DNA from 3 places in the Bovifimicola ammoniilytica genome. Region 3 is predicted to be linked to each of the others. Evidence: riboswitches for the same ligand, from Rfam matches in the RefSeq annotation. Region 3 holds a riboswitch; each other region holds the start of a gene.
What was found. Region 3 has a riboswitch for cyclic di-GMP ahead of OCV48_RS08840 (hypothetical protein). Riboswitches for the same ligand answer to the same signal wherever they lie in the genome.
Positions count from the first base shown of each region.

Region 1 (11,496 bases), on a different contig from region 3:
TTTTGTTGTATGTTGTGTATTAATTATAATACATTACATTTTAAATTGCAACATTTATTTTATTTTTTTATTTTATTACAGTTTACTTTACATCTGGCATTATAATAAGTTATACTATCGTATATTATCTCAATATTAAAGTTCTAAAATCCACCATTATATGTATTCATGCATAATAATCAGAAATGTTAATTATATCAGAACTAACACAGACATATACCTTTAATATTTCGTAAACATATCCATACCAAAGGAGGAATATATATGGTTTTTGAAAAATTAAACGATAATCAGATTAAATGTGTACTTGATAAAGAAGATTTATTTTCCAGAAAAATTAATATAAAGGATTTATTTTATGGTTCCCCGGAAACAGAACAGTTGTTTAAAGAAGTGGTTTCAAAAGCCCAGGTTAACTTTGATTTTAATACTCAGAAATTTCCTATATCTATTGATGCCATCCCCCTTCCCAATGATACTCTTGTAATAATTATTACTATAGTTGAAGATCCTGAAGAAATCGATTCAAGATTTTCAAGATTTACACCTGATCCTAATGCTGCATCAGACAAATTATTTTCATCCAAAGCAGATACATCTGCCGGTCATGAAGATATTTTTAGCTTTTTTAATAATATTGCAAATCAGATTTCTAATTCTCCTAAAGATTCACCGGAAAATCCTAATTTATTTGATTCAGCTAAAAATACTTCGCCTACATTTGAGAATGCTATTATCGAGGCACCTTATGGTGTCACACCAGCATACACTATCATCTTCAAATTTGAAAATATTGATAAAATTATTGAACTCTCAAATATGCTTATAAAAATTTACCATGACCAAAATTCATTATATAAACTTGGCACTTCCTATTATCTTTTTGTATACTATACCTTGGATAATAAAGAATATTTTTATAGAATATGCGATTTGATAAGCGAATACGGAAATCTGGTTATTAACAGTCCGACTACGTTAGAACACATTTTAGAGCATGCTGAATTAATCATAGCCGATACCGCTATCCAGGAATTATCGCAAATCTAAAGTCTAATCTAAGAATATCGAAACATCATATAATAATTTCGTAAATTTGAGCAAACAAAAAAATGTATCCTGATTTTATATATTTCACAGGATACATTTTTCTGCCATACAAGGCTTTCAATTTATTTTATATTTACCCGATTATTTTGTTGCTAAATAATCATTAATCTCTGATACTAATTCATCAGCATTTAATCCGTGAACCATTGCTGCTTCTTCAAGGCTTTCACCCTGTGCAGAAGGACAACCAATGCAATGCATTCCTGAACTAAGGAGAATTGGAATAATTCCATCATCTATTCTAACAATTTCACCAATTAACATATCTTTTGAAACTTTTGACATAAATTACCTCATTTCTGCGATGTTCCGGTTTTTATGCCATTATTCGTATTAACATCGCTAAACAAATAATGACTTTATGGCACAATTATCACTTTTTTCGCCATCGCATACATTATATTACACGGCATTTATTAATGCAACTTTATTTTGTAATTGCACTTTATTTAGAACGTAAAAATACTTGAATAGTTCCTCTATTTGTATTAAAATAGCAATAAGATTTGAACACAAATCTGCGATTTACTTATATATTCTAAAGGAGGAAGAATTATGGCACACGTAATTAACGACGGATGTTTAATGTGTGGAGCTTGCGCTGGCGCCTGTCCAGTAGGAGCAATCTCTGAGGGTGCAGACAAATACGTTATCGATGCTGATACATGTATCGATTGCGGAGCTTGTGAAGGCGGATGTCCAGCAGGCGTTATCTCTGCAGAATAATCATTCCACATTTTTAAAATAAGACAAAATAATAAGACCATTACACTAACTATATTAGGTGTAATGGTCTTATTTGTTAATTATTATTATCTTTTGTATTATCTATTATTCATAGATATGTTTTTTCTTTTCTTTACTTTTGACCTGTTTCTTTTTAAGTGGATGTTTTGGATTCTTATCTGCCATAACTTATCGCCTCTTTTCTATATTTAACAGGTTATATAAGATTCTTCTATCTAAGATTATCCTTCAATAGCAATATATTTGTTTTCTTCAACTTCTTTGGCCTCTTTCTTTGGAACAAAGAGTTTTAAGATACCATGTTTAAATTCACCTTTAATGTCTTCCTGTTTTACTTCACTGCCAACATAAAAGCTTCTCTCACATGCTCCGGCATAACGTTCCCTACGAATGTAATGTCCAGTTTCTTTATCCTTTTCATCTTTGTCAAGACCTTTAGCTGCGCTAATTGTCAGGTAACCATTTTCAAGTGAAGCCTTAACTTCATCTTTTGTAAATCCAGGTAAGTCAATTTCTAATTCATAACCGTTATCATTCTCTTTAATATCGGTTTTCATTATTCTTCCTGCTTTCTTACCATATAATTTCTTATCCACATTTCTCATATCTTTATCATTATAAAATGGGAAATCATCAAACCAGTCATCAAATAAATTTTCTCCAAAAATACTAGGCATTAACATAAGTCATCTCTCCTTTTCTAAAATACTATGTTTGTTTACCATGTTTCTCTGGAACTGGGATGTTCAGGGAGCTCATAGGACTTACTTCATATCCTTTTTTTGCATCCCTTTCCTTTGTTCTAGGTGTAATATAACACTTATTATTAGCAATGTCAAGAGGTGAGTGCTATTTTTTTGTGAACATTTTGTGAACATTCTTTTTATTCATTTATTCTATTTTTAAATGCGGACACAGCAACAATAATTCCTGCAATCATTATTATTACTAATTCCATAACCTGCGTAGTATCACCAGTCTTTGGAGCTTTTGCATTTGACGTTTTTGTATCTGTTGCTTTCTCTTCTAAATTGTTATTATCGTTCTTACCAATAACTTCATTGCTATTATTATCATTATTATCAGAATCATTTCTGCTATTATCATCTGTGCTATATACAAGTGCATATGTCGAAAATTTATCCGTGTCAAATGAAATTGTACCGTTTTCCTTATCATAGATAACCGGTATCTTAGCAAATGATTTGCTTCCGTCAGCCTCCATATGCTCGCGAATTATATAAAAGCTGCCATCTTTGCCCTTTAAATCATCAGCAAGATTAAATGTAACTGTCAGATTATTGGTAAGTTCTGTTAACTTATTTTCCCATGCTTCAGTCTTGTTTCCTTTATTAATAACACTGTATAAATTCATGTCAAGATATGCGCTTACCACGTCATTTCCCACATTTTCTTTTATATCACCCTCTAAAACAGCTGCCTCATTTTCTGACAAATCCTTAACTTCTAGTCGGATATTGCCTGAATCCACAACATTTTCACCATTAGAAATGCTTCCTGACTTCACATCCGAACTCTCTGTATTAATAATATCATTTGTCTTAGTAAATAAAGCACTCAGATGAAGATTTGTACGAGGCATTATAAATGTAAATGTACTGACTTCGCTGCCTGCTGTTATTGTGTTTCCGTTTAATGAACCTGCCACAAACTGATAACCATAATCAGGCTTAATTTTTACAGTAACCATACTATCAGGTTTAATTGCCACCAGACCAACTTTTTCATTCTGGTCATTTATATTTTCAATGCCGTTGCTTCCATCAGGCAGTATTGCTGAGATTATCCTGACACTTCCATTTGCAACCTTACCATCTTCACCAAATGTATCGTCATAAGCCCAGGTAACCGTATAGACACCGCTGCCCGCCTTACTTATCTCGATATCATACATATCTGCTTCTGCAACGGTGTAGACCTGCCAGCCATCTTCTTCCACACCATCTACTTTATCTCCATTAATTTTAGCCTCAATGGAATATCCAAACTGCGGAAGAATTGATATCTTATGCATATCAGCTTTTTCCACATTAACCATATTATCTGTTACCACGCAATCATCAACTTTAATGTATGGTCCAAAAGTATCTAATAATTCCAGTCCTGACTTAATGTTTACTGTTACCGTCTTAGGATTAACTAATCTTACATCTGCGCCTTGCACATTTTCACCTGATAGCATTGTCCCAAACACACATATCATAACTAAGCCTAGTAACCATGCCATTTTATTCTTAAATTTTAATGACTTTTTCTTCTTTGTCTTAACCATATTTCTCACCTGCTTTCTCATATTTTATACATTCTTTCTCCAATTATAATAAAACTGTATAAGACCAATACGTGATTTCGTATCAGTTTTATTATTCAAATTGGTTATATGTCTGTATAACACTGCTCTCGACATTGAGATTTTAACCGCTATATCCTGTACATTTTCATCAGAAATTAACAGCGTTTTCAGCACTTCACTTTCCCTTGGCGTAAGTGAGAATTTCTCACAGAATGTCCGGAATTTTTCTTCTTCATCTGCCTCATAAGTCACTTTTTCCTTTTCATCTGTATCTGTTTTTCTTTCAAACTGATTTGAATAAATATACAGAACAATACTTATCAACGCAAACAGGCATAAAGCTGTGATTATAATTAGCATTACGTCGTTCTTAAGCAGGGCAACTGACAACGCTCCCGTAAGTATGGCGCACAAATTATTAGTAGCACGCCCAAGTCCCGCAAAAAGTTTCGGGACTTTCGTATTCCCCGACAACTCTATAAATGCTGTAGAAAAGAACACAACAAAGAACCCTGCCGAGATGTAGAAAAGTATTAACCCAACTAAGAAAGGTCCTCCCAGTTCAGTAACTACGACACATATTGTAGACAACAGCGTTACACAATACATTGTAATATTCATATATTTTCGTTCACCAATATCATATATAAAGCCTGCCATCAGACCGCTTAGAGCAAGAATAAGCCGTGGCCATTGTCCAATATCGACGCTCCCGCCTGCGTGTACTAAAGTTACGGAAATATTTAATGTAGAGAAAATGCAGCTCATAAGTACAACTGCAAGTGTCAAGGCTACACCTGCAATTAAAGGGCTCTTCATATTTCCCATTCCATTTATGTACAATACATTTTCATCTGGTATATAATCTTCTAACTTCATAATCAGCACCACGAATACTGCTAGTGTCACTGCTACGAATACCGATTCTCCAAGTTCACTAAATACCAGATTATTATTAATAAACTGCATAAATATACCAAGTGCATACGCAATACCAATATTTTCTGCTAAATGTTTACGCTCGCTTATGACAACGCTGAATATATAATGAATCTCACCTCCTAATATTCCTAATACAGCAAACAACAGACACCCCGGCAGCAATACTGACATATACGAACTGTGCCTGCATATCGTAAAAATGCATATTATACCGGCCAATGCGCTTGCAAATGCCATAATGTATTTGCTGCTGCCACTTATGATTTTGTCCAGTATCGGATATAAGAAGAATCCCATACAGCTTGCTCCAAGAATATAGCTTTCTGCCAACACCACACTCTCTGAACTTGCAACATATGTCATCATATTGTCAAACATATATTCTGCGCCCAGAAATACAAAGTTGAAAAATGCCAATGCGACTACAGACAAAATTCTTTTTCTGTTTTCTAAATCTATCTTCATTCGTGTAGTGTTCCTCTCTTCTTAAATCTAATAATTAAAACTCAGATTTCAAACTTTATGCTTTATACTTCAACTTTCAAGTTTCAAATCTCTAATCTCTAATCTCTAATCTCTAATCTCTAATCTCTAATCTCTAATCAATATTATATATATTACAAGATTTATGTCTATATTATAAACAAATGTCACCCATATTCAAGGTGACATTTGTCTCTAACTGCAGTTTTTATAACATTTGTGTAGCTTTTGCACGATATTTAATTGTTCTATTTATATAATAACTTCTTTAATTGTTCCCACAACATTTATATTTTCTTATATCTTATTTTGGTATATTTTTAATCTTTTTCTTAAAGGCAAATTCTATCTAAAAATATACTATTATTCCAAGACACAAAAAAAGCTGCAATAAAACTTTTCGTATTATTGCAACCGAACTATCTATGTAATATACCTTAGACTTCTAGCTTTGCATCCATGCATTTCTCAATAATTCTCGTAACTATTTCCTTATCAAGTGGCTTTAAGATACAACCTGCAGGTTTTAATCTGATAATTGATGCAATATTTCTCTTTTCTGCAATCTTCGTTAAGAACACAACCGGAAGTTTCCTTAATTCCTCATCGTTTCTTATCATTTCCAGCATTATCCTCCCCTCACACAGAGGCATTTCATAGCTTAAAAACATCATATCCGGTCTGTCTTTTTCTAACATACGCATTGCCTGTAATTCAGTACCCGCTGCTGATACTCTGTATCTGTCTCCAATAATTGATTTCATATCGTTATAGATTTCATCATCATTATCTACCAGCAAAATATGTTTTCGTTTGTCAGCATCAGCTTCATTATCCAATTCAGCTTCATCCCATATATCCGTTTTGTTTTTAATTTTATCCTCATTTTCTATATAGTTACTTACATCTGATATATCTTTATGTTCTGCATTTTCATCTTCCGTTATATGCAATCTGTCCGCAATGCATTTCATAATATCCCTATTCTTAATAGGCCTATATAAATGTGTATACTGCGTTTTAGAATACAGCATCTCATACTGCATCGTATCTTCTTTTTTACCTATGGTAATTATAGGAATAGCTGCATGTACAATCGTCAGGATATAGAATAGCTTTGAACTTATATTCTGATAACAACTTATAAATACCACCACCATATCCGGTCTGAACATTCTAATCATATGCGATACATCTTCCGCATTCTTCATAGAACACAACTGAACCTGATACCGACTTAACATAGCCTCTTGTATACAATGGGCCGTATCATTAAAATCTGCTACAAATAAAATTCTTTTCATAATCGTCCCTCCTGATATTCAGTGGTAGTAGTTCTATACAAATATTTCATTTCCTGCGTAAATCACAAAATATTATTTTCTTTTGCAACCTTTACCGCACGTCTGCGGTTATTAACGCTTAACTTTTTATATATATTTTTGGAATGAAATTTTACTGTATTTATGCTGATTCCCATAAAATATGCAATTTCTGAATTTGTTCTTTCATTTGCCATTAACTGTAACACTTCACGTTCAGTTTCCGTAAGACTTGGGAAATCTTTTCTACATTCCTTGAGATAATCAGGATATAATAATGCCATTTTCTTAGACAATGCTATCAGATGATTGATATAACTGTTTAGACCAACTTCTTTAATATTACGATTTCGTTTGTAATCTCTTAATAACAGATATGCCTTCTCACCTTCATCTGCAATTAATCTGTCTAATTTTCTTTTCTTAGCTACTTTTATAACCTCGTCCATTAATCCATATGCTTCATCACATTTTCCACCAGAATAATATGCTATCGCACACAATAGCTTTAATTCACACAAATCTATAACCCGATGTCCGTCCTGCAATATTTTTCTTAATAATTCACCAATTGCAACTACCGAATAATATTTGCCCTCAATTAAATATGCACGCATTTTTATCATATAACGAAATACGTCTGTCATGCACAATCTGCCATATTCGTTTGGTGATTCATTCTCAAGCCACTTCTTAACCTCTGTTATATCGTTATCATACATCGCACCCCACGCACGTAATGAATTATGATTCTCTGTTAACCACCTGCTGTCTGTCGATGTAATCTTATTATAAATCTGGTCTAACATTGGATATAGAACTGCAATCTGACCCGTAGCAATCATAATTCGCATTTGCAGATATAAAGCTGCAAACAGCACTGCGACCTCTCCGTTCTGTTCAATAATCGGAATATTTCCAACTAACGATGCTATTGCGCCAAAGCAGTCATCTTCCATATAACAAATTTCCGCATATGCAACCTCATACATTCCTATTGCACTGTCACCATACAATGCACTTAAACATTTCTTTACCTCTCCCTTATGTCCCTTAATAAAATCTCTATACTCTGATAGATCACGAAAACCATTAATAAGGCTTACTCTTCCTGCTGCAATAGGTAAATTAGGTTTCATATAGTCGGCATTTGACGAAAGTTTTCTGACTGCATGCCAGAATTTATTATTATTTCGTGCCGGAATAATTATATCTAAATGTAATCTCATAAATTCAATTTGATCAACACACTGTGCATATTCACGAGCCTTGTTTAAATCTCCATATATTGAGCATATAATTGCTGCAGCGGTTGACAGATATGGTGTAGCTTTTATCTCTTCTTCAGGAAATGCAAATATGTACTTATCACAATTTTTAAAACCACTTAAGGCGCAAGGTCCCCAGAATATTTTCAAAAGTTGTGTTTTTAATTCTTCTAAATTATTCTGTAATAACAGTTTGTCCAATTCTTCCGGATTAAAACGTTCATTTGCCCTGTTTTTAAGCATACGCACTCACCTCCTGTTTTCTTATATTTTATGACATTTTATTATATTTTTGTACTATCCGTAAGTGTAGTTTAGAATATCCTGCCAATTATTATATTAACATACAAAATGTCACCTTTATATAAGGCGACATTTATCTCTAATCATATAATTCACATAATCTTCTTTATCTTTGAGAATATCCCTCTCTTTATTTTCGCACTTTCCTTTCTGTGAAGCTGGCAACTCCTAATTGTTTCATCTAACTTCTTGAACCTTTCTTCCTCCTGCTTCTCACGTATATGCATAAGGTAATCCATCTCTTTAATTACATTGTCCGATACGATTTCGCTTACCTCTTTCCCTAACATTCCCGTATTCTCCTTAAGTGCATTTGACACCACCTCGGAAATTATGGACTGGAACTGCTCTAACTTACCATTATTAGTCCGTTCTGAAATATTTCCCTGTGATCCATTATCAGTAGTCATAAGTTCACTTTTGCGTTCCCCATTGTTATAAATCTCTTCTTTATCTTTAACATTTGATAGCATACCGTTATTCGTCTTGTCTTTATCATTCACCATTACATTATTATCAATATCATTTCCTCCGTCATTCACAAATGCGTTATTAACATTATTGGCATTTCCGCCATTCCCTGTAAATGTATTATCTCCACTATCATCAACCGCTGCTTCACCATAATCTGTCAGCCTGTTAAATAATTCTTCACGCAGCCCTTCAATGCTCTCATTTTCCCTTGTATTCATATTCGTTAATTCCGGAATCAGCATTTTAATTGCTTTAAGCTGAAACCCTCCGTCCTTCAACTCCTTAACCCTCTTGAACAACTCTATGTAATAATCGGTATAATACCTGTGTCCCATTTCATTACGCGGAATATCAATTCCTAATTCTTCTTCCCAGTATCTTAAAACGTGGGATTCTACCTCGATTAACTTTGATGCGTCTGAAATAATATATCTTTTTTCTTTCATAATCCCCTCATTTCTGTGTAGCCTTATACACTATTTGTATATTTTCGAGTTATAAAATCTTTTATTCGAAAAAAATATACCACATTAAAGACAACTTCTTCAATGTGGTATTCATTGTTTTTATGATTTTTTCGCATCGTAATTGACGAATTTTGTATAATTAGGCAACCATAACAGCTCAACTGTTCCTATAGGGCCATTTCTCTGCTTGGCAATAATTACTTCAGCAATACCCTTTTTCTCGCTTTCTTTATTATAATAATCATCTCTATATAGGAACATAACCATATCGGCATCCTGTTCGATTGCTCCAGATTCACGCAGGTCTGATAACATCGGTCTGTGATCAGGTCTGCCCTCAACTGCACGGCTTAGCTGTGACAAAGCCACAACAGGCACATCTAACTCTCTTGCAAGAGCCTTAAGAGAACGTGATATTTCCGATATCTCCTGCTGCCTGCTTTCCTGCTTTCCACCCGCTGTCATAAGCTGCAGGTAGTCGATTATAATTATTCCCAAATCATGCTCTAGCTTATATTTTCTGCATTTAGAACGGAGTTCTCCAATCGAAATACTTGGCGTATCATCGATAATCAGATTAGAATTACCAATTATGTTGGCACTCTCTATAAGTCTCTCCCAATCGGAATCATCTAAATCTCCAGTCCTCAACTTCTGCGCATCAACCTTTGATTCAAGTGCGAACAGACGGTTTACCAACTGCTCCTTTGACATTTCAAGACTGAATATGGCTACTGTCTTATTCTTCTTAAATGCCATATAATCTGCTATATTTAATTCAAATGCCGTCTTACCCATAGCAGGTCTGGCAGCTATCAATATTAAATCTGACTCATGAAAACCAGATGTCATATAATCAAGGTCTGTAAAACCTGTTGGTATTCCGGTAACACGACCTTTATTCTTAGATACAACCTCGATTTTCTCCATCGCATTAATTACAACCTGTCTGATTGGTACATAATCCCCGCCATCTTTAGCCTGTAATATTCCAAATACTTTTTTCTCTGTTTCATCTAGGATATTATCTAATTTCTCTTTACCAACATAACAGGTATTTGCAATATCTTCATTTATCTTAATAAGCTTTCTTAAAGTCGATTTCTCTTTGACAATCTTTGCATAATATTTGACATTTGCAGAAGTCGGTACTGCTGCTAATAGATCTCTTATGAATTCAATACTGCTAAGTTCAGCCGGTACGTCCATCTGGCTTAATTTATCCTGCAATGTAATTATGTCAATAGGTTTGCCTGCGGTAAATAATTCGACCATTGCCTGAAATAATATTCCATACTGATTCCCATAGAAATCTTCTGCCGTAAGAATCTCACTCGCTGCCATAACAGCATCAGAATCCATTATCATCGAACCGATTACTGACTGTTCTGCCTCAACACTATGCGGTAACGTTCTTCTTATAAGTGCCTCGTCCACAATTTACCTCTTTCTTAAATCTCTTTAACCTTAACAGCTAATTCACCTGTTACTTCAGGATGGAGTTTTATCTTAACGATATGTGTTCCTAATGATTTAATAGGTTCTTCTATATGAAGTTTCTTCTTGTCAATATCCATATTTAACTGGTCCTTGATAGCCTGCGCAATCTCTTTACCTGAAATAGAACCAAATGTCTTGCCACCTGCTCCCGTCTTTATAGACACAGTTACCGATGCTTCTTTTAATTCTTCAGCTAATTTCTTAGCTTCCTCTAATTTTTCTTTTGCAATCTTGGCATTATTTGCATTCTGTAATTTAAGATTGTTAAGGTTTATACTTGTTGCCTCGATTGCTAAATTCTTTCTAAACAGGCAATTTCTTGCATAACCCTCATTTACTTTTATAACTTCACCTTTTTTGCCTAATTTAGGTACATTTTCTAATAAAATAACTTCCATTATGTTTTGCCTCCTGTCATTATAGTCTATATTCTGATAATAGTATAAATCAGCTTTAAATTTCTTTCTCCTCCTGCATCTTCGTAACAACTTCTTTGAGTATATTCTTAGCTTCACTTATCGATACATTTTCAAGCTGTGTTCCTGCGGTATCTAAGTGACCGCCAC
Region 1 covers NZ_JAOQJN010000008.1:69,965-81,460, forward strand. Annotated here, with positions in the region: gene OCV48_RS10975 (serine/threonine protein kinase) at 1-1, opposite strand, end outside; gene OCV48_RS10980 (adaptor protein MecA) at 265-1,050, shown strand; gene OCV48_RS10985 (DUF1858 domain-containing protein) at 1,192-1,395, opposite strand; gene OCV48_RS10990 (DUF362 domain-containing protein) at 1,666-1,836, shown strand; gene OCV48_RS10995 (Hsp20/alpha crystallin family protein) at 2,079-2,540, opposite strand; gene OCV48_RS11000 (hypothetical protein) at 2,741-4,150, opposite strand; gene OCV48_RS11005 (helix-turn-helix transcriptional regulator) at 4,175-5,578, opposite strand; cyclic di-GMP riboswitch class I at 6,003-6,070, opposite strand; gene OCV48_RS11010 (response regulator) at 6,034-6,900, opposite strand; gene OCV48_RS11015 (LuxR C-terminal-related transcriptional regulator) at 6,963-8,429, opposite strand; gene OCV48_RS11020 (MerR family transcriptional regulator) at 8,582-9,409, opposite strand; gene dnaB (replicative DNA helicase) at 9,530-10,867, opposite strand; gene rplI (50S ribosomal protein L9) at 10,882-11,328, opposite strand; gene OCV48_RS11035 (DHH family phosphoesterase) at 11,384-11,496, opposite strand, start outside.
Region 1: another riboswitch for cyclic di-GMP. It lies ahead of OCV48_RS11005 (helix-turn-helix transcriptional regulator); the one in region 3 lies ahead of OCV48_RS08840 (hypothetical protein).

Region 2 (11,496 bases), on a different contig from region 3:
ACATACTGTGCCTGATTTTCACCTGTTGAATGTCCACATACAGTTATATCTATGTCTCCATCAATATTATTCAATTCTTTTCTTGCCGCATTAATAGCATCTTCATAAAATTTTAATTCTCTTTTTTGCAACTCCGTATCTGATACACATAAACCTTTAACATTTTCTGTCCATTCACTTATATTTATCTGTTTCCCATCATCATCTCTTACTATATAGGGACTATCAATATAATTTCCACAAAAAACTACGTATACTTCTGATGTGTCCTTATTAATAAAGCAAACTGATGATGTAGTAGTATCTTTTTTGTCAGGATATATCAGTTGTAAATTCATTAACTCACTATCATTTTCTATAAATGATATAATTTTATCCATTCTATCCCATCAAAACATGTTGTTTTTTCAACTTTCTTTATATCATTTATAATACTTTTAACGTTTTTATTACTCACATCTAAAGTATCAATATTGTAATATGTTAATGCTAATAAATATAATAACTGTTCATTACTTAGACTCATTTGTTTCCTCCTCCTTTATTAAAATATACATATCTTCTAATGTTATCAAGTCATTAAGCTGTTCATATCCTTTTTCCTTATACACATTTTCTCTTTCTGTATACGTATCCTCAGAATATGCCTTTATATAAACTGATATAATATCGCCTGATATTTTACTATATAATAATTCCGTAATACTATTCTTATATGAACTATTAAATTCACTTTCTGGTACTTCTATAATATAACTTATATCTATACATCTATTATCTAATAGTCCCTGTAGCGTATTATTTTCTTCATTAATATAGAAATCACTTGAAAAGCCATGAAATCCTTTTACTTCACCTATTTCATCAACATATATCTCACTAATAAATCTATTAATTCCCATTTCTTTTATTATGTTATCTAATTCTAATTTCACATTCTGTTTTACCAATTCACACATATAATCATCTGATACTACTTTATATGAAACATAAGCCTTATCATTTTTTTTATCCGGATATACTATCACACAATATTCTTTTTCTTTTCCTTTAATTCTTACATCTACTTCTACATATCCTGCACTTCCAAAAACTCTTCTGACTTCATGCTTATATACAACTTCAAAATCTTCATTATATTTAGTTTTCATATATTCCAGTGCCACTTCTGCACACTTGTCTACATCTATATATACTTTTTTCTTACAACTTGTAGAACTTATAATTACTGTTACAAATACTATCAATAGTAACATACTTTTTTTTATCTTTTTCATTCATTTCCTCCTATAATATTTATTTTCCTTTTCTTTTGTATTAATATCTTCTGCCCTCTTTTACTTCTTTTATGCTTTTTATTTTAAAATAAAAAAAGCATAACGAATACGTTATGCAACCTGACTATCTTAGGTATTATTATTCTAACAACTTTCTTTCCTCAATAACTACCCGTAGACTCCTGGCTTTGCGTCCATACATTTCTGTATGTTTGCCCTTTATCTCTCTTTTACTTTTACAGTATAATTTATTAACTTACTTTTTTCAACATTTTTTTCATTTCCAATACTTCTTTTCATACGCAATTGTCACATACTGTGCCTGATTTCCACCTGTCGAGTGTCCACATACAGTTATATCTATATCTCCATCCACATTATTTAATACATTTCTGGCAGCACTTATAGCATTATTATAAAACTCTACTGCAAGTTTTTGCTCTACTGTATCACACTCAACTGCCCCTTTCATATTACTAATCCATGTAGAATTACTATTAATGTTTCCATCTTCATCTTTATATTCATAATTTCCTGCTATATAATTTCCACAATATACAACATAAACTTCTGATGTTTCTGTATTTACAAAACATACTGATGATGTAGTATTATCACTACCACTAGGATATACCATTTGCAATTTCATTAATTCACTGTCATTTTCTATAAATGATATAATTTTATTCATTCCAAGCTCTTTATCTGTATATCCAGCTACTCCATCAAAGCAAGTTGTATATTTCTTCTCCTCTATTATCTTTACAATATCTTTAACATTTTTTTTACCATCAACATTATAGTATGCTAATGCCGATAAATATAATAACTGTTCATTACTTAGACTCATTTGTTTCCTCCTCTATAAAAAAATCTATTTCATCTGTTCCTTTTAGCATATTAAGTTTTTCGTATCCATTTTCCTTATATATTTTTTCTCTTTCTAAATATATTTTCTCTGGATATGATTCAATGTAGACAGAAATAACATCTTCTGATATTTTAGGTTTTAATATTTCAGTAATACTCTCTTCATAACCTATATTAAATTCACTTTCAGGTACCTCAATTTTATATATTATATATACTTGCTTATTATTCAATAAAGCGTCCAAATTATCATTTCCATTTTCTATATAAAAATCGCTTGCGAACCCACAGAAACCATCTATTCTACATATCTCATCCACATACACATTGCTAATAAATTGTTTTAAACCTGCCTTGTTAATTATATAATCTAACTCAACTTTCACATTTTCTTCCACTAATTTACACATATAATCGTCTGATATTACTTTATATGAATCATAATATCCATCTTTATCTGTATCTTCTTCACCATCTGGATACACTATAACACGATATTTTTTTTCTTCATCTGTAAGCACTCTAACTGTAGCGTAGCCTTTTCTACCAATAACTTTCTTATTCTGTACGCTACTAACAAGTTCAAAATCTTTCTGATATTTATTTTTCATATATTCCAATGCCAATTCTGCACACTTATCCTCATCCATAATCGGCTTACTTTCACAACCTGTAGAATTTATAATTACCGTTGCAAATACAACTATTGCTATCATACATTTTTTTATCTTTTTCATTCATTTCCTCCTATAATATTTATTTTCCTTTTCTTTTGTATTAATATCTTCTGCCCTCCTTTACTTCTTTTATGCTTTTTATTTTAAAATTAAAAAAAGCATAACGAATACGTTATGCAACCGAACTATCTTAGGTATTTATTATACTAACAACTTACTTTCCTCAATAACTACCCGTAGACTCCTGGCTTTGCGTCCATACATTTCTGTATGTTTGCCCTCTATCTCTTTTTACATTTACAGTATAATTTATTAACTTACTTTTTTCAACATTTTTCTATTCTTCACAGTTTCTAATATATTGGTTATCACAAATTATATTAATAAACTTATATTTGCAGCTTAACAAACATCTTTTAAATTATAAATGGGTAGTTATCAGAACCACCCATTTAATATCATTTCAATTATTAATTCAAATCATTTGCAACTTTAGAGTTAGATAACTCATTCTTGATATATGATGTGGAATTATTCACATCATATATCAAGAATTATGTCAAATATCTAAGTTGATAATTAGTATTAATCATTAACTGTCACCCTTAGCCCCTTAGTTTTGCAAACACTTCATCATGTGTATATCTTTTACTTCCTTGTTCCTTTTGCCCCACGTTTTAGAGTCTTTAACTTTCTTAAAGCCACTTCTTTATCATTATAATTCACAATCATATTGTCGCCTGCATCTAGCACATATACATTTGACACGCTGTCACCTGCATTAAGTTTTATTCCCTTGACACCGATAGCACCTTTCTTCTTCTCAGGTATCTCCTTTAATGAGAATCTCAGGAACATTCCTTTTTCAGTCTGAAGCACTACCATTTCGTTAGTCAGTATTTCTTCCGAAGGCTCATTGCCTGTGCTACCATTTTCACCTGTATTGCTATCAGGATTAGAATTGCCATTTACATCCGTTTCTGATAAATTTTCTTTTGATGAAGCTGTATCTGATGAGTTCTGATTATCAAGATTATCCATGAAACTCATTTGTGTGAAATTGTCTCCATAACCTCCTGTGAAGTCGTCTCCGAATCCACCACTGAAGTCATCTCCAAAACCATTATTAAAGTCATCATTGAAGCCGCCGCCTAAATCATTATCTAATCCGTTAAATTCTCCCATATCATCTGAACCACCGGATAACGCAACAGGATTATATGCATTTTCATAACCTGCCTGTGAGATTCCATCTTTAATGACTGCTGCCGTAACTGCGTCAGTTATAGCGACATTTACAAGTAAGTCTCCTGCACCTAACTTAGTTGCCATTACTGTTTTCTTAGTAACATTGAATTCGCTGCTGTCAACGAGTTTCATCATACCTGTCTTAGTAGTAAATAACAACTTTCGTTCCGCCATTTTCGAAGTATCCGTAATAAATATAATATTCTCATCTTTGCTGTCATAATTACCCAGATTATCAATCGGTGTTCCCTTATCTCTGAATCTGACAAATGGTATATCTATTACTTTTACCTGATGAAGATTACCGTTATCTGTGAAAATACAGATTTTATCCGTATTCATACATCTGAATACATATTTATTCTCTTTGTCGGCGGCTTCCTTATTTCTGTCATATGCTGTTGTGTCAATCGTTTTAGCATATCCGAATCTGTCCATAAGGAATACGACTTCCTGCTCTACAAGCTTAACTTCTTCGACTACAGCTTCCTTACCGTCCTCTACTACAGTCTTTCTTGGTACTGCATATTCTTTCTTGATTTCTAGAAGTTCTTTTCTGATTACCTTACTCATTGCCTTACGGTTATTAAGTATCTCTTCGTAATCAGCTATTCTGTTTACTATATTTTCATAGTCTTTCTGTAATGCTAAGATTTCTAAACCAATCAGCTTATAGAGACGTAAATCAAGTATTGCCTGTGCCTGTTTCTCTGTGAAATTAAGATTACCTGCATAGACTGCTGACTCTTTATTCTTGAATTTAATCTTGCTTGTATCACCATTAACCAGACAATTCTTAGCATCTTTAATGCTGTTACTTCCTCTTAGAATCTCAATTATAAGATCAATGATGTCGCAGGCTCTTATGAGTCCCTCTTTAATCTCTTTCTGCTCTAGTTCTTTAGCTAAAAGTGTAGTATATTTTCTGGTCTGAATCTCATATTGGAATTTAACGCTGTTCTCTATAATTCCTTTAAGTCCTAACACTTCTGGTCTGCCATCTACGATAGCTAACATATTTACACCGAAAGTATCTTCTAATCTTGTCTTTTTATATAAGAGATTTGTTAATTTCTCTACATCTGCATTCTTCTTTAATTCGAGGACAATTCTTATACCCTCTTTAGTTGATTCATTAGATATATCTACTATATCCTGTGTCTTTTTCGTTTCAATAAGGTCGCATACATCAGAAATAAATTTACCAATATTTGCACCAATCATCGTGTATGGAATCTCACTTATGACTAATTTATCCCTGTCTGATTTCTTCTCAGCCTTTTCGAATTCCACTTTACCACGAAGTTTAATCTTACCTGTTCCTGTTTCATATATTTCAGGAAGCTCGCTCTTATTAACAACCAATCCGCCTGTTGGAAAATCAGGTCCCTGAACGTACTGCATTAATTCTTCTGTAGTAATATTATTGTTATCTAAATATGCCACAACAGCATCTACTACTTCTGCCAAATTATGTGTAGGAATACTTGTTGTCATACCTACTGCAATACCCTCTGCACCGTTTATAAGTACATTAGGAACCCTGACTGGAAGTACCTCAGGCTCTTTCTCTGTCTCATCGAAGTTTGGTACAAAATCAACTACATCTTTATCTAAATCCTTAAGATATACATCTTGTGTAAACTTCTTAAGCTTAGCTTCCGTATAACGCATTGCAGCGGCACCATCGCCCTCTATTGAGCCGAAGTTACCATGTCCGTCTACAAGTGCCATTCCTTTTTTGAAGTCCTGCTCTAATACAACTAATGCTTCATATATCGAACTGTCACCATGTGGATGGTATTTACCCATGGTATCACCGACAATACGTGCTGATTTTCTATGTGGTTTGTCATAATTAAGACCTAACTGGTCCATTGCATATAATACACGCCTCTGAACCGGCTTAAGACCGTCACGAATGTCTGGTAATGCTCTCTGACATATAACGCTCATAGCATAATCTATATATGATTTCTGCATAAGGTCTGAATATTCTGTTTTCAAAATCTGTTCTGCCATCTGTCAATTTACCTCCATTCTTCTATACGTCTATTTCTGCATCATGAGCATGGTCGTGAATGAATTTTCTTCTTGGTGGTACATCATTTCCCATAAGCATACTCGTAACCTCTGATGCCATAAAGCCATCTTCTATCTCTACCTGTTTAAGAATTCTTGTCTCAGGATTAAGAGTAGTCTCCCATAACTGGTCAGCATCCATTTCACCAAGACCTTTATATCTCTGTAATGTGAATCCTGTATGTGTCTTTCTGTATTTCTCAAGTGCTTTATCATCATACAGATATTCGCCCTCGCCCTTTTTAGGAACTACTTTATATAATGGTGGCATGGCAATGTATACATGTCCATGTGTTATTAATTCCGGCATAAATCTATAGAAAAATGTAAGCAATAATGTATCAATATGAGCGCCATCGACATCGGCATCGGTCATAATGATTATCTTATTATATCTTAATTTACTTATATCGAAATCATTTCCATAGCCTTCGGAGAAACCACAGCCAAATGCATTAATCATGGTTTTAATCTCAGCATTTGCAAGTACCTTATCCATACTGGCTTTCTCAACATTTAATATCTTACCACGTATAGGCATAATCGCCTGTGTCTTACGGTTTCTTGCCATTTTCGCTGAACCTCCGGCAGAATCACCCTCTACTATGAATACCTCACATTCTTCAGGCTTTCTGCTCTCGCAGGTAGCTAATTTACCATTACTGTCTATCGAGAACTTCTGTTTAACTAACAGGTTAGTTTTAGCCTTTTCTTCAGCTTTTCTGATTTTTGCTGATTTCTCGGCACATGCTATTACCTGCTTAAGTGTCTCTAAGTTCTTATCGAAATATAATACTAATTCTTCTCCTGTAAGTTCGCCCGCTACTTTTCCTGCATCAGGATTATCTAACTTCGTCTTAGTCTGTCCCTCGAATCTTGGGTCCGGGTGCTTAATTGCTATTACTGCGGTCATTCCATTTCTTACGTCTGAACCTGTGAAATTATTATCCTTGTCCTTAAGTATTCCTAGCTCTCTTGCATACTGGTTTATTACAGTTGTGAATTTCGTCTTGAAACCTGTAAGATGTGTACCACCCTCCTGTGTATAGATATTATTACAGAAACCTAAGATATTTTCCTGAAATTCGTCTACGAACTGGAACGCAGTCTCTATCTCTATTCCGTCTCTTTCTCTCTTGAAATATATAACATCTGTAAGTGCATCTTTGCCATTATTTAGGTCCTTAACATATTCCTTAATTCCATCAGGCTCATGAAACTCTACTGTCTCTTCCTCTGAAAATCTCTTATTTATAAATACAATCTTAAGATTAGGATTGAGATAGGCTGTTTCATGCAGTCGGCTCTTTATGGCATCTGCCTTGAAATATGTCTTTTCAAATATCTCTGCATCAGGTTTGAACTGTACCGTTGTTCCTGTATCATTCTTTCTGCAGGTTCCGACTTCTTTAAGAGGATACATTACTTTACCTCTCTCATATCTCTGGTTATATACCTTTCCATCAACTCTTATGTTAACCTCTAACCATTCTGATAATGCATTTACAACAGAAGCACCTACACCATGAAGTCCTCCCGATATCTTATATCCTCCATCACCGAATTTACCTCCGGCATGAAGTATTGTAAATACTACTTCAACCGCAGGAATTCCCGCTTTCTCATTAATACCGACAGGAATACCTCGTCCATTATCCTTAATTATGGCTGTTCCGTCTTTCTCAAGTGTAACTGTTATCTCGTTACAATATCCTGCTAAATGCTCATCTACTGAGTTATCTACTATCTCGTATATTAAATGATTTAATCCCTTTGTTGAAACACTTCCGATATACATTCCCGGTCTTTTTCTTACAGCTTCAAGACCCTCTAATATGGAAATGCTGTTCGCATCATATTTTTTCGTTACCTCTGCTGACATATTCTTTTCACACTTCTCCATTTCCGCAGGCATATTATGCCGGAGGAACCGCGGGCAAAATATCAGATTTTGCCCGGCGATAAACGCTAAATGTGCCGCCTGCGACACATTTAGCTGGGTGGAAGAATTGGCGCATCGGCACAATTCTTCCGCCCTTCTCCGTTTTTTGATAAATTTATTTAAATGTTTCTCTTAGTAATTCCCTATGTCCATCTAAATGTGCATAGTCATTAATACGTTCCACGCTATAATTCTTAAGTTCGGTATTATAATTAATCTGTGTTATCGAGCAGTTCTCCATAGTCTTAGCTATCGTGAAACGCTTTCCAAATGGCATGCCTAATAACCCTGCAAGATAACATCTGATAGCACCACCATGGGTTACTACTGCCACATTACCATAATTACCAGAAATTGCTTCATTTATTATCTCTTCAATCTCTTTATTCATTCTCTCATATACTTCTTCGCCGTTTTCACCGCCAGGTATCCTTAAATCTGAAACAGCATATTCACGTCGATTAAAATAATCCTTATACTTAACCTTAATAACTTCATCTGGCAATGCTGTAAGCTCTCCAAAATCAGTTTCTCTAAGTCCAATTCTTTCATATTTGCCATTATCATCTGACGGAAGTCCTAATTTCTCTCTGATTATAGCTGCCGTCATCTTAGCTCTTATAAGATTACTTGAATATACTTTATCAATATTGTATGCCTTTAATCTTTCTCCGACTAATTCACTTTGAACTATTCCTTCATCTGCAAGTGGAACATTCACGTTACAAAGCGGACTATTCTGTCTGGCATGTCTTATTAAATATATATGTATGATTTTACTCAAACTGACAAACCTCCATTCTTAGTTATGTTTATCAGAAATATATTGTATCATTCCAGGTCCTAAACTATCCGTCGGACGGGCGATAAAATTGAATTTCTCATAGAATTTTTCTCTGCCTTTTGCACACATAAGACATAACATTATCTCTGTATTTTCTAATTTAGTTTCTTTCACATACTGTATAAGTCGTTCAATTATCATTCTTCCAACGCCACTCTTCTGACAGTCAGGTCTTACTACTAAATCCTGTATATAATCTATTACTACACCATCACCAACTATTCTTCCCATTCCAATCGGTCTGTTGCCATCCAATGCCACAACTGTAAACAGGCTGTGTTCTAATGCCCTTTTCGCTTGTTCATAACTTAGCACTTTCCAGTTTACCGATTCTCTTAAGGCCAAATATGTATCAATATCGAGTTTATTTTCTTTTAGTTCTACCATTTTATTCGCTACCTTTCACGACAACATTTATTGTCTTAGTTGCATTACATCTGATTAAATCATTAACCGAATATGTTATTTCATAGATGCCCTCTGTCGATGTATCCACATTACTACTTAGCTTCCTAAATCCGTCTGATTACGCCGTATTTGTTGCATTTTCGCACTTTTATCATTTTATCATTTAACTAAAAATAAAGCAATACATATTGCATATGCAATATGTACCGCTTTATTTAGTGTGTTTTTGCTATGATTATTTCATATAAAATCTTATTTTTAACTATCTTGTATTAACTGTTGCTATATCAATTAATGTTAAGTTATCTTTAACGTTGCTCTCTAAACTTGTTAATAATGCATTAACTGTATCAAGTGATGTAAAGCAGTTAACACCTGTTTCAATAGATATACGTCTGATTAAGAAACCATCTCTTGTCTTATCACGACCCTGTGTTGGTGTATCTACAACGATATCGATTTTATGCTCTAATAATAAATCGATTACTGTTGGTGATTCCTGTGATAATTTATTAACTTTTATGGCATTTACACCATTCTGCTGAAGTACCTTGGCTGTACTGCGTGTTGCATATACTTCGTAACCTAATTTTTCGAATCTCTGTCCAATTGAAATAGCATCATGTTTATCTGCATCATTTACAGTAATAATAACTTTCTTATGTTTTGGAAGATTAACACCTGCGCCTAAGAATGCTTTATATAATGCCTCATCAAATGTCTTAGCTATACCAAGGCACTCACCTGTTGATTTCATCTCTGGTCCAAGGCTTATTTCAGCACCTCTGATTTTCTCGAATGAGAATACAGGCATCTTAATTGCGATATAATCTGCTTTCTTCTGTAAACCAGGTTCATATCCAAGTTCTTTAATTGTCTTACCAATTATTGCTTTCGTAGCAAGTTTAACAATCGGAATACCTGTAACCTTGCTTATATATGGAACTGTTCTACTCGAACGAGGGTTAACTTCGATTACATATACTTCATCATGATATACGATGAACTGAATGTTAATCATACCATGAACATGAAGTGCTCTTGCAAGTCTCTTTGTATATTCTTCGATTCTGTCAATAATCTCATCTGATAATGACTGTGCAGGATATACAGAAATACTATCACCTGAATGTACTCCGGCCCTTTCAATATGTTCCATTATACCAGGAATTAAAATATCCTGTCCGTCACATACTGCATCTACTTCTATCTCTTTACCCATAAGGTATTTATCTACAAGAATTGGATGATCCTGGGCGATTCTATTAATGATTGCCATAAATTCTTCGATTTCCTCATCGCATGTGGCAATCTGCATACCCTGTCCACCAAGAACGTATGATGGTCTGACAAGTACAGGATATCCTAATCTGTTAGCTACTTCTTTAGCTTCTTCTGCTGTATAAACTGTACCACCTGCTGCTCTTGGAATCTTACACTGCTGAAGAATCTGGTCAAATAACTCTCTATCTTCTGCTGCATCTACGTCCTCAGCTTTTGTACCAAGAATAGGTACGCCCATTTCCATAAGACTCTCAGTTAACTTAATAGCGGTCTGTCCACCGAACTGTACTACTGCACCATCAGGCTTCTCTAAATCAACGATATTTCTTACATCTTCCGGTGTAAGTGGCTCAAAATAAAGCTTATCTGCGATATCAAAGTCTGTACTAACTGTCTCAGGGTTATTATTTACGATAATTGTCTCGTAACCCTCTTCTTTAAATGCCCATGTACTATGAACTGAACAGAAGTCGAATTCGATACCCTGTCCGATTCTTATAGGGCCTGAACCAAGAACTAATATCTTCTTATCAGGTTTAGTCTCTATTACTTCATTCTCACTGCCAAAGCATGAATAATAATATGGTGTAGTTGCCTCAAATTCGGCTGCACAAGTATCAACCATCTTAAATGCTGCTACGATATTATATTTCATTCTTAAATCGTGTATCTCTTTTTCAGTCTTGCCTGTAAGTTTAGCTACTAATTTATCAGGGAATTCAATCCTCTTAGCTTCTCTTAATAAATCTTCTGTAAGTTCTTCTGTCTTAAGTGCCTTCTCCATCTCAACAATGATTGCGATTTTATCTATAAACCACATATCAATCTTAGTTGCATCATGGATTGTATCATAATCGAAACCTC
Region 2 covers NZ_JAOQJN010000003.1:1,535-13,030, forward strand. Annotated here, with positions in the region: gene OCV48_RS03730 (DUF2974 domain-containing protein) at 1-380, opposite strand, end outside; gene OCV48_RS03735 (hypothetical protein) at 356-526, opposite strand; gene OCV48_RS03740 (hypothetical protein) at 513-1,277, opposite strand; cyclic di-GMP riboswitch class I at 1,389-1,504, opposite strand; gene OCV48_RS03745 (Mbeg1-like protein) at 1,555-2,127, opposite strand; gene OCV48_RS03750 (hypothetical protein) at 2,114-2,884, opposite strand; cyclic di-GMP riboswitch class I at 2,997-3,113, opposite strand; gene OCV48_RS03755 (DNA gyrase/topoisomerase IV subunit A) at 3,473-6,094, opposite strand; gene OCV48_RS03760 (DNA gyrase/topoisomerase IV subunit B) at 6,117-8,036, opposite strand; gene OCV48_RS03765 (histidine phosphatase family protein) at 8,212-8,880, opposite strand; gene OCV48_RS03770 (GNAT family N-acetyltransferase) at 8,899-9,327, opposite strand; gene OCV48_RS13955 (hypothetical protein) at 9,329-9,436, opposite strand; gene carB (carbamoyl-phosphate synthase large subunit) at 9,611-11,496, opposite strand, start outside.
Region 2: another riboswitch for cyclic di-GMP. It lies ahead of OCV48_RS03740 (hypothetical protein); the one in region 3 lies ahead of OCV48_RS08840 (hypothetical protein).

Region 3 (11,496 bases):
CGAATTATGATGTGTCCAGATGGTTATGATGATTCAGATAAAGATGGATATTATGATTCTTACATAGTAATATCGGATGATTATATGTGTGATATTGTTAATAATAAAATTAAAGTTGAATTGGACAGTAATGTTAAGAATGTAATAGTTAATAAATTTATTAGTGATATATATATAACAGAACGAAACATATCAAAAATAGAAGGATTTTGGGGTTTTTCAAGCGATTTCAGTTTTAATGAGAAAAATAATACTTTGGATGGTTTATTAAAAAATGAAAATGTATATATAACATATAGAATTGAAATTCCTGAAAATGAATTTAGTATGGATTATGAAAAGAATATTACAGAAATATTAAAGCCTAAAATATCAGAAGATATAATATCGATTTCTTTAGTATCATATCCGGAAGAAACTTATTTAAAAAGAGAAAAAATATATAAAGAAAAAGGATATGAAGAAATTGGCGGATTGATTGGAACAGATGAAATCGATTTTTTTATAGAGGAGGAAACAAATGAGTCTAAGTAATGAACAATTATTATATTTATCAGCATTAGCATACTATAATGTTGATACTGTAGATGTGAGTAATAAAAATGTTAAAAATATTATAAATGGTGTAAGGAAAGGTGAAAAAACAACTTGTTTTGATGGAGCAGCAGGATATAGCGATAAAGAACTTGGAATGGATAAAATTATAGCATTTATAGAAAATGATAGTGAATTAATGAAATTACAAATGGTATATCCTAGTGGTATTGATAATACTACATCATCAGTATGTTTTGTAAATACAGAAACGTCAGAAGTTTATGTTGTATATTGCGACAATTATATAGATAGTCCTTATGAGTATAAAGATGAAAATGGAAACATTAATAGTAATTCTACATGGATTAGTAATATGAAAGGGGCAGTTGAGTGTGATACAGTAGAGCAAAAACTTGCAGTAGAGTTTTATAATAATGCTATAAGTGCTGCCAGAAATGTATTAAATAATGTGGATGGAGATATAGATATAACTGTATGTGGACACTCGACAGGTGGAAATCAGGCACAGTATGTGACAATTGCGTATGAAAAGAAGTATTGGAAATGAAAAAAATGTTGAAAAAAGTAAGTTAATAAATTATACTGTAAATGTAAAAGAGAGATAAAGGGCAAACATACAGAAATGTATGGACGCAAAGCCAGGAGTCTACGGGTAGTTATTGAGGAAAGTAAGTTGTTAGTATAATAAATACCTAAGATAGTTCGGTTGCATAACGTATTCGTTATGCTTTTTTTAATTTTAAAATAAAAAGCATAAAAGAAGTAAAGGAGGGCAGAAGATATTAATACAAAAGAAAAGGAAAATAAATATTATAGGAGGAAATGAATGAAAAAGATAAAAAAAAGTATGTTAATAGTGGCGATATTTTCAGTAGTAATTATAAGTGCTACAGGGTGTGATAAAAAAACAGTAATGAATGCAGACAAGTGTGCAGAAGTGGCTCTTGAATATATGGAGAATAAATACCAAAAAGACTTTGAAGTAGTAGATAGTAGGCAAATGAGAAAATATATTGGTTCAGATAATTATGCAAGAGTTATAGTTAAAATTAAAGGTGAAGAAGAAGAGTATTGGATTATATTATATCCAGACGGAGATAAAGATATAGATAATGATGGATATTATGATTCTTACAAAGTAATATCAGATGACTATATGAGTGAATTGGTAAAACAAAATATTTTGAAAAGAGAATTTGATACTTTATCTAATGAAATGGGAGTTAATAGATATATTAGTGATATATCTGTATATGAAATATGTCAAATAAAAGGTTTTTGCGGTTTTGCAAGTAGCTTTTATATTGAAAGTGAAAATAATACTTTAGATGGATTATTAAAAAATGCAAATGTATGTATATCATATAGAATTGAAGTTCCTGAAAATGAATTTAATCAGGATTATGAAAAGTATTTTAAGAAAATATTAAAGTCTAAAATGTCAGATGATAGCATATCTATTTCAATAGTATCCTATCCAGAAGAAACATATTTAGAAAGAGAAAAAATATATAAAGAAAAAGGATATGAAGAAATTGGAGGATTGATTGGAACAGATGAAATAGATTTTTTTATAGAGGAGGAAACAAATGAGTCTAAGTAATGAACAGTTATTATATTTATCAGCATTAACATATTACAATATTGATACTGTAGATGTGAGTAATAAAAACGTTAAAAGTATTATAAATGATATAAAGAAAGTTGAAAAAACAACATGTTTTGATGGGATAGCAGGATATACAGATAAAGAACTTGGAATGGATAAAATTATATCATTTATAGAAAATGATAGTGAGTTAATGAATTTACAACTGATATATCCTGACAAAAAAGATACTACTACATCATCAGTTTGCTTTATTAATAAGGACACATCAGAAGTATACGTAGTTTTTTGTGGAAATTATATTGATAGTCCCTATATAGTAAGAGATGATGATGGGAAACAGATAAATATAAGTGAATGGACAGAAAATGTTAAAGGTTCATGTGTATCAGATACGGAGTCGCCAAAAAGAGAATTAAAATTTTATGAAGATGCTATTAATGCGGCAAGAAAAGAATTGAATAATATTGATGGAGATATAGATATAACTGTATGTGGACATTCAACAGGTGGAAATCAGGCACAGTATGTGACGATTGCGTATGAGAAGAATCAGGGTAAAAATTATTTACAGAATAATGATATTGATAGATGTGTTTCGTTTGATGGACAAGGTTTTTCAAACGAATTTATAAATAAATATAAGGAAGATATTGAAAAAAAATCAGATAAAATAATATGTTATGAACCAACAGTAAGTTTTGTGGGATCCTTATTAAAGAGTCTTCCAGGTATAAAAAAGAAATATATAAACATTGGAAGTCCGAATTCATTTGGAGTTGGCTATCATATGCCAGCAGAATTGTTAGATGAAAATGGTAATTTTAAGGAGGAGGGAGATTCAAGTTTTGTTAGCCGTTTAATAAAATCAATATCATCAAAATCTGTATTTATTGCAAATAATATATTTAATATAAATATGGAAAATGCAAGTGATGGAATTGGGAAGTTTATTGATGAAATGATGGCAGAGGGGAATGATGCAGAGGTCTCATGGAACAAATTAATAAACAATGAAGATGTTAAAGAATATTTGTATGTAGCTAGTGGAGTATTTTATTATGATACATTTTTAAATAACTTAGAATTAAGACAAAATAATGAATTTAATGAACTCGTTAATAAGTATAATGAAGGGATATCAGAAATCAAGGAGTTAATAACGAATGGAAAATATTTGCAAGCGTTGTATGAAATTTGTAATATAGTAGATGGTTCAATTATAATTGAATGCGTATCCAAAGGTATATTTGATAAAGTAAATACAGTATTGGATTTTGGTAAGTCATTTAGTAAAATGGTCATAGACGGATTGTGTAAGTGGACAGAAAATAATAAGTATATTACATTAGATAAGAAATTCAAATGGAAATCTATTAAGCATTTGTTTGGGTGGTTAGATAAAAGTTATAGACAAGCTTCAGCATCAGTACGTTATATATCAGATCCATTAGTAATTGACCTTGATGGAGATGGCTTTGAATTAACTGATGTAGAAAATGGAGTATATTTTGATAATGATAACTACGGGCTTTCAGAGAAGACGCAGTGGGTATCGTCAGACGATGGATTATTAGCAATCGATTTAAATGGTGACGGAATTATAAATGATGGATCAGAATTGTTTGGAAGTTCAACTGTAATGCCGGATGGTTCAATTGCAAGATTAGGTTTTGAAGCATTAGCTCAATACGATGAAAATGGTGATGGGATAATAGATGAAAAAGACAGTGCATATTACAGATTACTTGTATGGCAGGATAATAATAGAAATGGAATATCAGAAGCGAATGAATTAAAGACATTAAAAGAATTAGGAATAGAATCAATTTCACTTAAGACGGAGGAAATTGATGGTGTAAATACTGCATATATTAAGTATTTTGATGGACGAAAAAGGAAGATAGGTGAGTTTTCGTTTGATTCAGAATCATATAATACAATAGAAAAAGAATCAGAGCGTATATCAGAAGATATCGAGAAGATGCCAGATGTAAATGCAATAGGAAATGTAGCATCATTGCATACATTAATGCAGAAAGACACAACAGGCAGATTAGCAGAATATGTAAACTTGTTCGCTAAATCAGATAATGATAATGAAAAAAGTGAGATAATAACTAAAATATTATACTTTATAACTGGAGCAGATAATATATCTGGTGGAAGTCGTGGTGGAAATATTGATGCTAAGAAACTCAGAGTAATAGAGATGTTCATGGGACGTAATTTCATTGGAACAGAAGGAAGTAATCCTGTAAATACAGCAGCAGATATATTGAATGGCTTGTATAACAATATACATGAACTGTATTATAATCTTTTGAATGCAGAGACAAAACTTAAGGATTATATGGAAATGGTATTTATCGAGAATGATGATTATATAAATACAGAAATATTTGATACTTATATGAGTATTTGCATTTCAGAAGGAATAGATGTAAAAGGCATTATAAAAGATATAGGCAGATATATTGCAGTTATGAATGATAATCAGATTAACTTGGTTAATTATATTCAAAAATATATAGAATATCCTGAAATTATAACAGAATTAAAGAATGTAATACCATCAAATCTGATAGTTGGTTCAAATGAATCTGATACTATAAATATAAGTAATAATAGCAATGTTACAGTTATAGCGGGAGTTGGAGATGACATAATAAATGCCAACGATGGAAACGACTTAGTGTATGCAGGCTCAGGAAACGATACCATTTATGGAGGAGATGGAGACGATACCATTTATGGAGGAGCCGGAGATGATATCCTGAATGGAGAAGGCGGAAATGATAAACTCTATGGAGGAGTCGGAAACGACACCCTAAACGGAGGCTATGGAGATGATACATACTACTTTGAACTTGGAGATGGAGAAGATACAATCTATGAAGACGGAGAGTATGTCAATGTAGACAGAATAGTTTTCGGAAAGGGAATAAGTCCTGAAAATATATCTTTGGAAAGAATAGGAAATGACCTTGTAATAAAATATAGCGAAGTAGATAAATTCACAGTAAAGAACGCCTATGGCTACAAGAAATACTGTGGCTACGGTTATTACTTTGTTGAAAAAATAGAATTCAGTGACGGAACAGTATGGAACAAAGATAAACTCATAGAACTTATAAGTATAAAGACAGGAACAGCTGGAAATGATGTTCTTACAGGATATGAAGGAACAGATGTATATAACAGAAATGAGACATTCTATGCGGGAGCCGGAGACGACATAATAAATGCCAACGATGGAAACGACTTAGTGTATGCAGGCTCAGGAAACGATACGGTAAATGGAGGAGATGGAGACGATACCATTTATGGAGGAGCCGGAGATGATATCCTGAATGGAGAAGGCGGAAATGATAAACTCTATGGAGGAGTCGGAAACGACACCCTAAACGGAGGATATGGAGATGATACATACTACTTTGAACTTGGAGATGGAGAAGATACAATCTATGATGACGGAGAGTATGTAAATGGAGACAGAATAGTTTTCGGAAAAGGAATAAATCCATCTGACGTAACGATAGAAAGAGTTGGAAACGATATAATAATCCGTTACAGTGCCGCAGACCGAATAACAATAAAGAATGCCTATGGCTACAAGAGATACTGTGGCTACGGTTATTACTTTGTTGAAAACATAGAATTCAGTGACGGAACAGTATGGAACAAAGATAAACTCATAGAACTTATAAGTATCAAGAATGGAACAGCTGGAAATGATGTTCTTACAGGATATGAAGGAACAGATGTATATAACATAAATGAAACATTCTACGGCGGAGTCGGAAATGATACAATCTACGGTGGAGATGGTAATGATACCTATATCTTTGGCAGAGGTGATGGAATAGACACCATTGTTGATAATTCAGGTAGTAATATATTGTCATTTGAAGAAAATATATCCATAGAAGACCTTATGATGACAAAAAACGGAAATAATCTTGAAGTAAGTATCAGTGATACTACAGATAAAATTATTCTTAATGATTATTTTATAAATTCTTCATATCAGAACTTTAATGCAGAATTTGCAGATGGAAGTTCATTAAGTCAGAACGATTTTAGTTCAATAATAAATGGAACATATGTATATGAATCAGCGCTTAAACAGTCAGAACTACTTGTACAGAGCATGGCATCAACATCAGATGATGGAAATGTTTCAGAGATGGTTAATATAACAACACAGGATAACAATATGACAGATACACAGCTGTTTGTAAGCAATCAATAGAATAATGGGGGTACAAAAGTGGAAAATATAATAAACAGTGGAATGGCTTCATTTCTGACAATGACACATTTGCTCAATGTAAATGTGTCTAAGGAACAGTTGAATCATATTCTCTCCTTAAATGTAGGGGATATGACTGAAATAGAAATGATGACAGCCGCAAGATTGTTAAAGATAAAGGGAAAAATTAAGGAACTGAAATATGAACAGTTAGAAGAATTGAATGTTCCTGTAATATGTAAAGCTAAAGATGATACATATTTTATTGTTGGAAAAACAGATAATAATAAGGTGATGATTCTAAAAGCAAATAAGCCACCAAAATTAATATCTGTAGAAGAGTTCAGAGATATTTTTTCGGGAACAGTTATTCTGCTTAGTAATAAAAGCATTATTGATAAAGAGGCTGTGTTTGGTTTCAAGTGGTTTATTCCGACAATATTAAAATATAAGAAAGAATTTATAGAAGTATTGGTGGCAGTTTTTGTTATTCAGATATTAGGAATTCTGACACCGCTTGTAACACAGGTCATAGTTGATAAAGTTCTGGTACATAGGACTTTGTCAACGCTTTATGTGCTGGTGATAGGTTTATTCTTAGGGTATGTATTTGAAATGATAATAGGTCTGGCAAAAAGTTATGTATTTACACATACAACTAACAGAATTGATGTAATGTTAAGTGACAAATTATTTAAACATCTTTTTGCATTACCACTTAGATATTTTGAATCAAGACGTACGGGTGAAACGGTAGCAAGAGTAAGAGAATTAGATAGTATAAGGTCCTTTCTGACAGGAACACCTCTATCATCGTTGATAGATTTATTCTTCATTATAATTTATATAATAATTCTTTTCTTTTATAGTGTGCCATTAACATTTGTAGTAATTGCATCTATGCCGGTTTTTGCAATATTATCAATTATTGTAACTCCATTATTCAAACAGAGACTTGATGAGAAATTTAACGCAGGCGCAGAAACACAATCATATCTTGTGGAATGTATCACAGGCGTTCAGACAATTAAGTCATTTGCCTTAGAACCTAAAGTTGAAAAGAAATGGGGAAGTCTTCAGGCTGATTATGTTAAAGCAGGATATAAGACTTCAATGGTTGCAGGTACAGCTAATACACTTGGACAGTTTATACAGAAAACATTTGATTTATTAATTCTTTTTATGGGAGCTAAGTATGTAATGGCTGGTAGATTTACGGTAGGTGAATTAGTTGCTTTCAGAATGTTATCAGGCAGAGTAAGTGGTCCTGTATTACGATTTGTCCAATTGTGGCAGGAGTATCAGCAGGCATCAATGTCTGTTAAGAGAATAGGTGATATTTTTAATACATCAACAGAACCAAGAGTTGATATAAATAAGTTGTCGCTTCCATCAATTAAAGGCAGAATTACTTTCGAGAAAGTGAAGTTCAGATATAGAATTGATGCACCGGAAGTAATTAAAAATATAAGTTTTGATATTGAACCGGGACAGATTATAGGAGTAGTGGGAAGGAGCGGTTCAGGTAAAAGTACCATTTCGAAACTTATACAAAGATTATATATTCCGGAAAGTGGAAAGATAATGGTAGATGGCGTTGATATATCTTTAGTCGACCCGGCATGGCTTAGAAGACAAATAGGTGTGGTTCTGCAGGAAAATTTTATGTTTAATGGAAGTATTGCAGAAAATATATCGATACATTGTCCTGGGGTATCTATGGAAAAGATTATTGCTGCTGCGAAAATAGCAGGTGCAAATGATTTTATTATGCATATGCAAAATGGCTATGATACTATGATTGGCGAAAAGGGTGTTGGCTTATCAGGAGGACAGAAACAGCGGATTGCAATTGCAAGAGCTATAATTAGTAATCCTAGAATACTTATATTTGATGAAGCGACTTCGGCACTTGATTATGAATCAGAAAGTATTATTCAGAATAATTTACAGGAAATATGTAAGGGCAGAACTGTATTAATAATTGCACATAGATTGTCAACACTTAAAGATGCTAATAAGATTATGGTAATAGATAATGGCGAACTTGTTGAATTCGATACTAAAGAGAAGTTAATGAGTAACCAGGGACTTTATTATTATCTGTATAATATGCAGAAAGAGGGAAGAGTTTAATGAGAAAAGAAATGCTTAATTATGTGAAGAAATATAGTAGAAAAAGAGATAGAAACCTTAAGTATGATTTTATGCCTGAGCTTCTTGAAATAATTGAGAAACCGGCACATATAGGTGGAAAGGTTATTATCTGGAGCATATTTACATTGCTTGTAGTAACCATTATATGGGCTTCAGTATCTAAAATCGATGTCGTATCTACGACAGGAGGAACAGTTAATCCAAAAGGAAGTGTTATCAATGTTCAGGCTAAGCAGGACGGCGTGGTAAATGAGGTTCTGGTAAGTAATGGTCAGTATGTGCATAAAGGTGATATTTTGGTTAAAATAGATTCCTCATACGATAATATAGATGTTGAAAATCTGTCTGCACAAAAGAAATTGCTAGAAGAAGAAAATAAAATATATCAGATGATATTAGATAATCAGGATATAAGTTCAATTGATATAAATCAATACGATGAAAGTATGAAGAATACAATTAATTATATAGTTACACAGGAAAAGTATATAGCAAAAACGAATGAAGGTTCAATTGTTGATAACAAAGAACAACATAATCTGTCTGTACTTTCTAAAATAGCTGACAATGATGAGAAGATTTCTGAGATTGATAACAGTATTAAAAAGGCAGAGAATATTCTGGATAATAAAATACTTCATTCAGAAACTGATGGATATGTAACGAATATGCAGGAGGGACTTACAGGAAATGTCGTTGGAACAGGAAATGTTCTGATGAATATTATACCTGATAATACACCTATGGAGTTAACCTGTTATGTGAAAAACAGTGATATTGCAGACTTGAAGATTGGTAAAGCGGCAGTTATTAAATTAGAGGCATATCCATATTCGGAATATGGTACATTAACAGGAAAGATAACTTACATATCGGCAGGCGCAGTATCAACAGATGAAGTTAAGAATGTATATGTTGTAAAGCTTAGCATAGAAAATAATAATGATAAGATTAAATTACTCCCGGGAATGACTGCAACCGTAGAATTTGATTTAGGAAAAAGAAGTATTATGAAATACTTTCTTGATCCTATAACCGGAGCTTTAAAAAATACAGCCAGGGAAAAGTAATAAGAATAATCTTATTATAATGTTATAATAATACGATTTAGCGACAGGCGTAAATTACATATTCAAGGACAATCTTATTATAATGTCATAAGAATACCAGCCCATGTAAGTCCACCACCAAAACCAGCTAAAGCAATAAGGTCGCCAGGTTTTACGGTTCCGTTATGTAATACCTCATCTAAGAGGATTGCCACACTTGCAGCTGAAGTATTGCCATATTTATCAAGATTAACAGGGAAAATATCATCGCTAAGATGTAATCTTTTAGCGGCAAACTGAATAATACGTTTATTTGCCTGATGTAGTAATATTTTGTTAAAATCTTTTATTTCTATTCCGGATTTTGTTGATAATGATTCAATAATTTCCGGGATTTTTCTTGTGGCAAATTTGAATACTTCCTGACCATTCATATGGACATAAGGAGAGGTATAATTATTTTGAATAAAAGGGTTAATTAGTGGAGCATTTCCACAGGTTAATACATCGCCTTTACTTCCGTCTGAACCATGTTCTAAACATAGTATGCCACGTTTATCTGAATGGGAAACACCTAATATGGCAGCACCGGCCCCATCACCGAATAATACACAGGTACCTCTGTCAGTCCAGTCAATTATTTTAGAAAGTGTTTCAGCACCTATTATAAGAGCATGCTTAATTAATCCAGAGCAAATGAAAGCATGGGCCGTCTGTAATCCATACATAAATCCGGTGCAGGCAGCATTTATATCATAACACATAGCATTTATGGCACCGGTTGCAGCCTGGACTTTGCATGCTGTACTTGGCATTTTTCCATCAGGAGTTAATGTGGCTACAATAATTAAATCTATATCCTCCGGTGAGATATGGGAGTCTTTAATAGCTTTTATAGCGGCTTTAATTGATAATGTGGCAGTTGTATCACTATTTGAAATTCTTCGTTCTGAGATGCCGGTTCTGTCAGTAATCCATTCATCACTTGTATCGACAATGGTGCTAAAATATTTATTTGTTACAATATTTGCAGGAACAGCAGAACCTGTTCCTAATATATATGATGTCATAAGCTTTCTCCGTTCATAAAATATACGTTATTTAATTATACACCGAAAATAAGGATATCTTGCATAAAAATAAAATAAAAAGTACGATAAGCAGTAGGATAAACAGTAAGATAAGCAGTAAGATAAACAGGCTGAAGTAATTAATACATTTACAAATAACAGGGGCAGAATAATTATAAGACAATAAACAGGATTATAATAAATCAGGCTCGTTACCCGGTCTATATATGATGTTGTTTCATATATAAAATGGATAAAGAGCCTATATTTTTATTCTGAAAGAATAATATAATATTCAAAAGGTTTTAGAGTGTTGAGGTCTTTAGTATTAAGAGTAGTTTTCTCATCATTGATAATTCCTGTTGAATCACCATTTAATAAGATGTTGCCTTTAGAAATCTTCTTATCATATTTAACTGTCTGTTCTTTATTAGAAAGATTAACAACAACTGTAATCTTCTTACCATTTTTAACACGTTCGTAAGATAATATGCTCTTGTTATCGTTCGTAATCATTCTGACTTTACCGCCGGCTAATCCTGTATAAAGAGGTTCATTCTCAGTCTTTATTGTACAGAAATCAGTAAGGAGTTTCTCGTATTTATAATCGCCAAAATCAATATTATCCTTTTCGAAGAACTCAAGGGAAATATCTGAATCTTCTTCATTACCTGAATATATAAGAGGAAGTCCCTCAGCAGTAAATACTACAGTATATAAAGCACCAAGAGATTCTTCGCCGAAACGGTCAGCAAGTGTTCCGTCATAAGTATTTTTATCGTGGTTATCGATGAAATT
Region 3 covers NZ_JAOQJN010000006.1:1,960-13,455, forward strand. Annotated here, with positions in the region: gene OCV48_RS08830 (hypothetical protein) at 1-534, shown strand, start outside; gene OCV48_RS08835 (Mbeg1-like protein) at 521-1,105, shown strand; cyclic di-GMP riboswitch class I at 1,156-1,272, shown strand; gene OCV48_RS08840 (hypothetical protein) at 1,385-2,161, shown strand; gene OCV48_RS08845 (calcium-binding protein) at 2,148-6,422, shown strand; gene OCV48_RS08850 (type I secretion system permease/ATPase) at 6,441-8,558, shown strand; gene OCV48_RS08855 (HlyD family efflux transporter periplasmic adaptor subunit) at 8,558-9,649, shown strand; gene OCV48_RS08860 (beta-ketoacyl-ACP synthase III) at 9,727-10,698, opposite strand; gene OCV48_RS08865 (alpha-amylase family glycosyl hydrolase) at 10,969-11,496, opposite strand, start outside.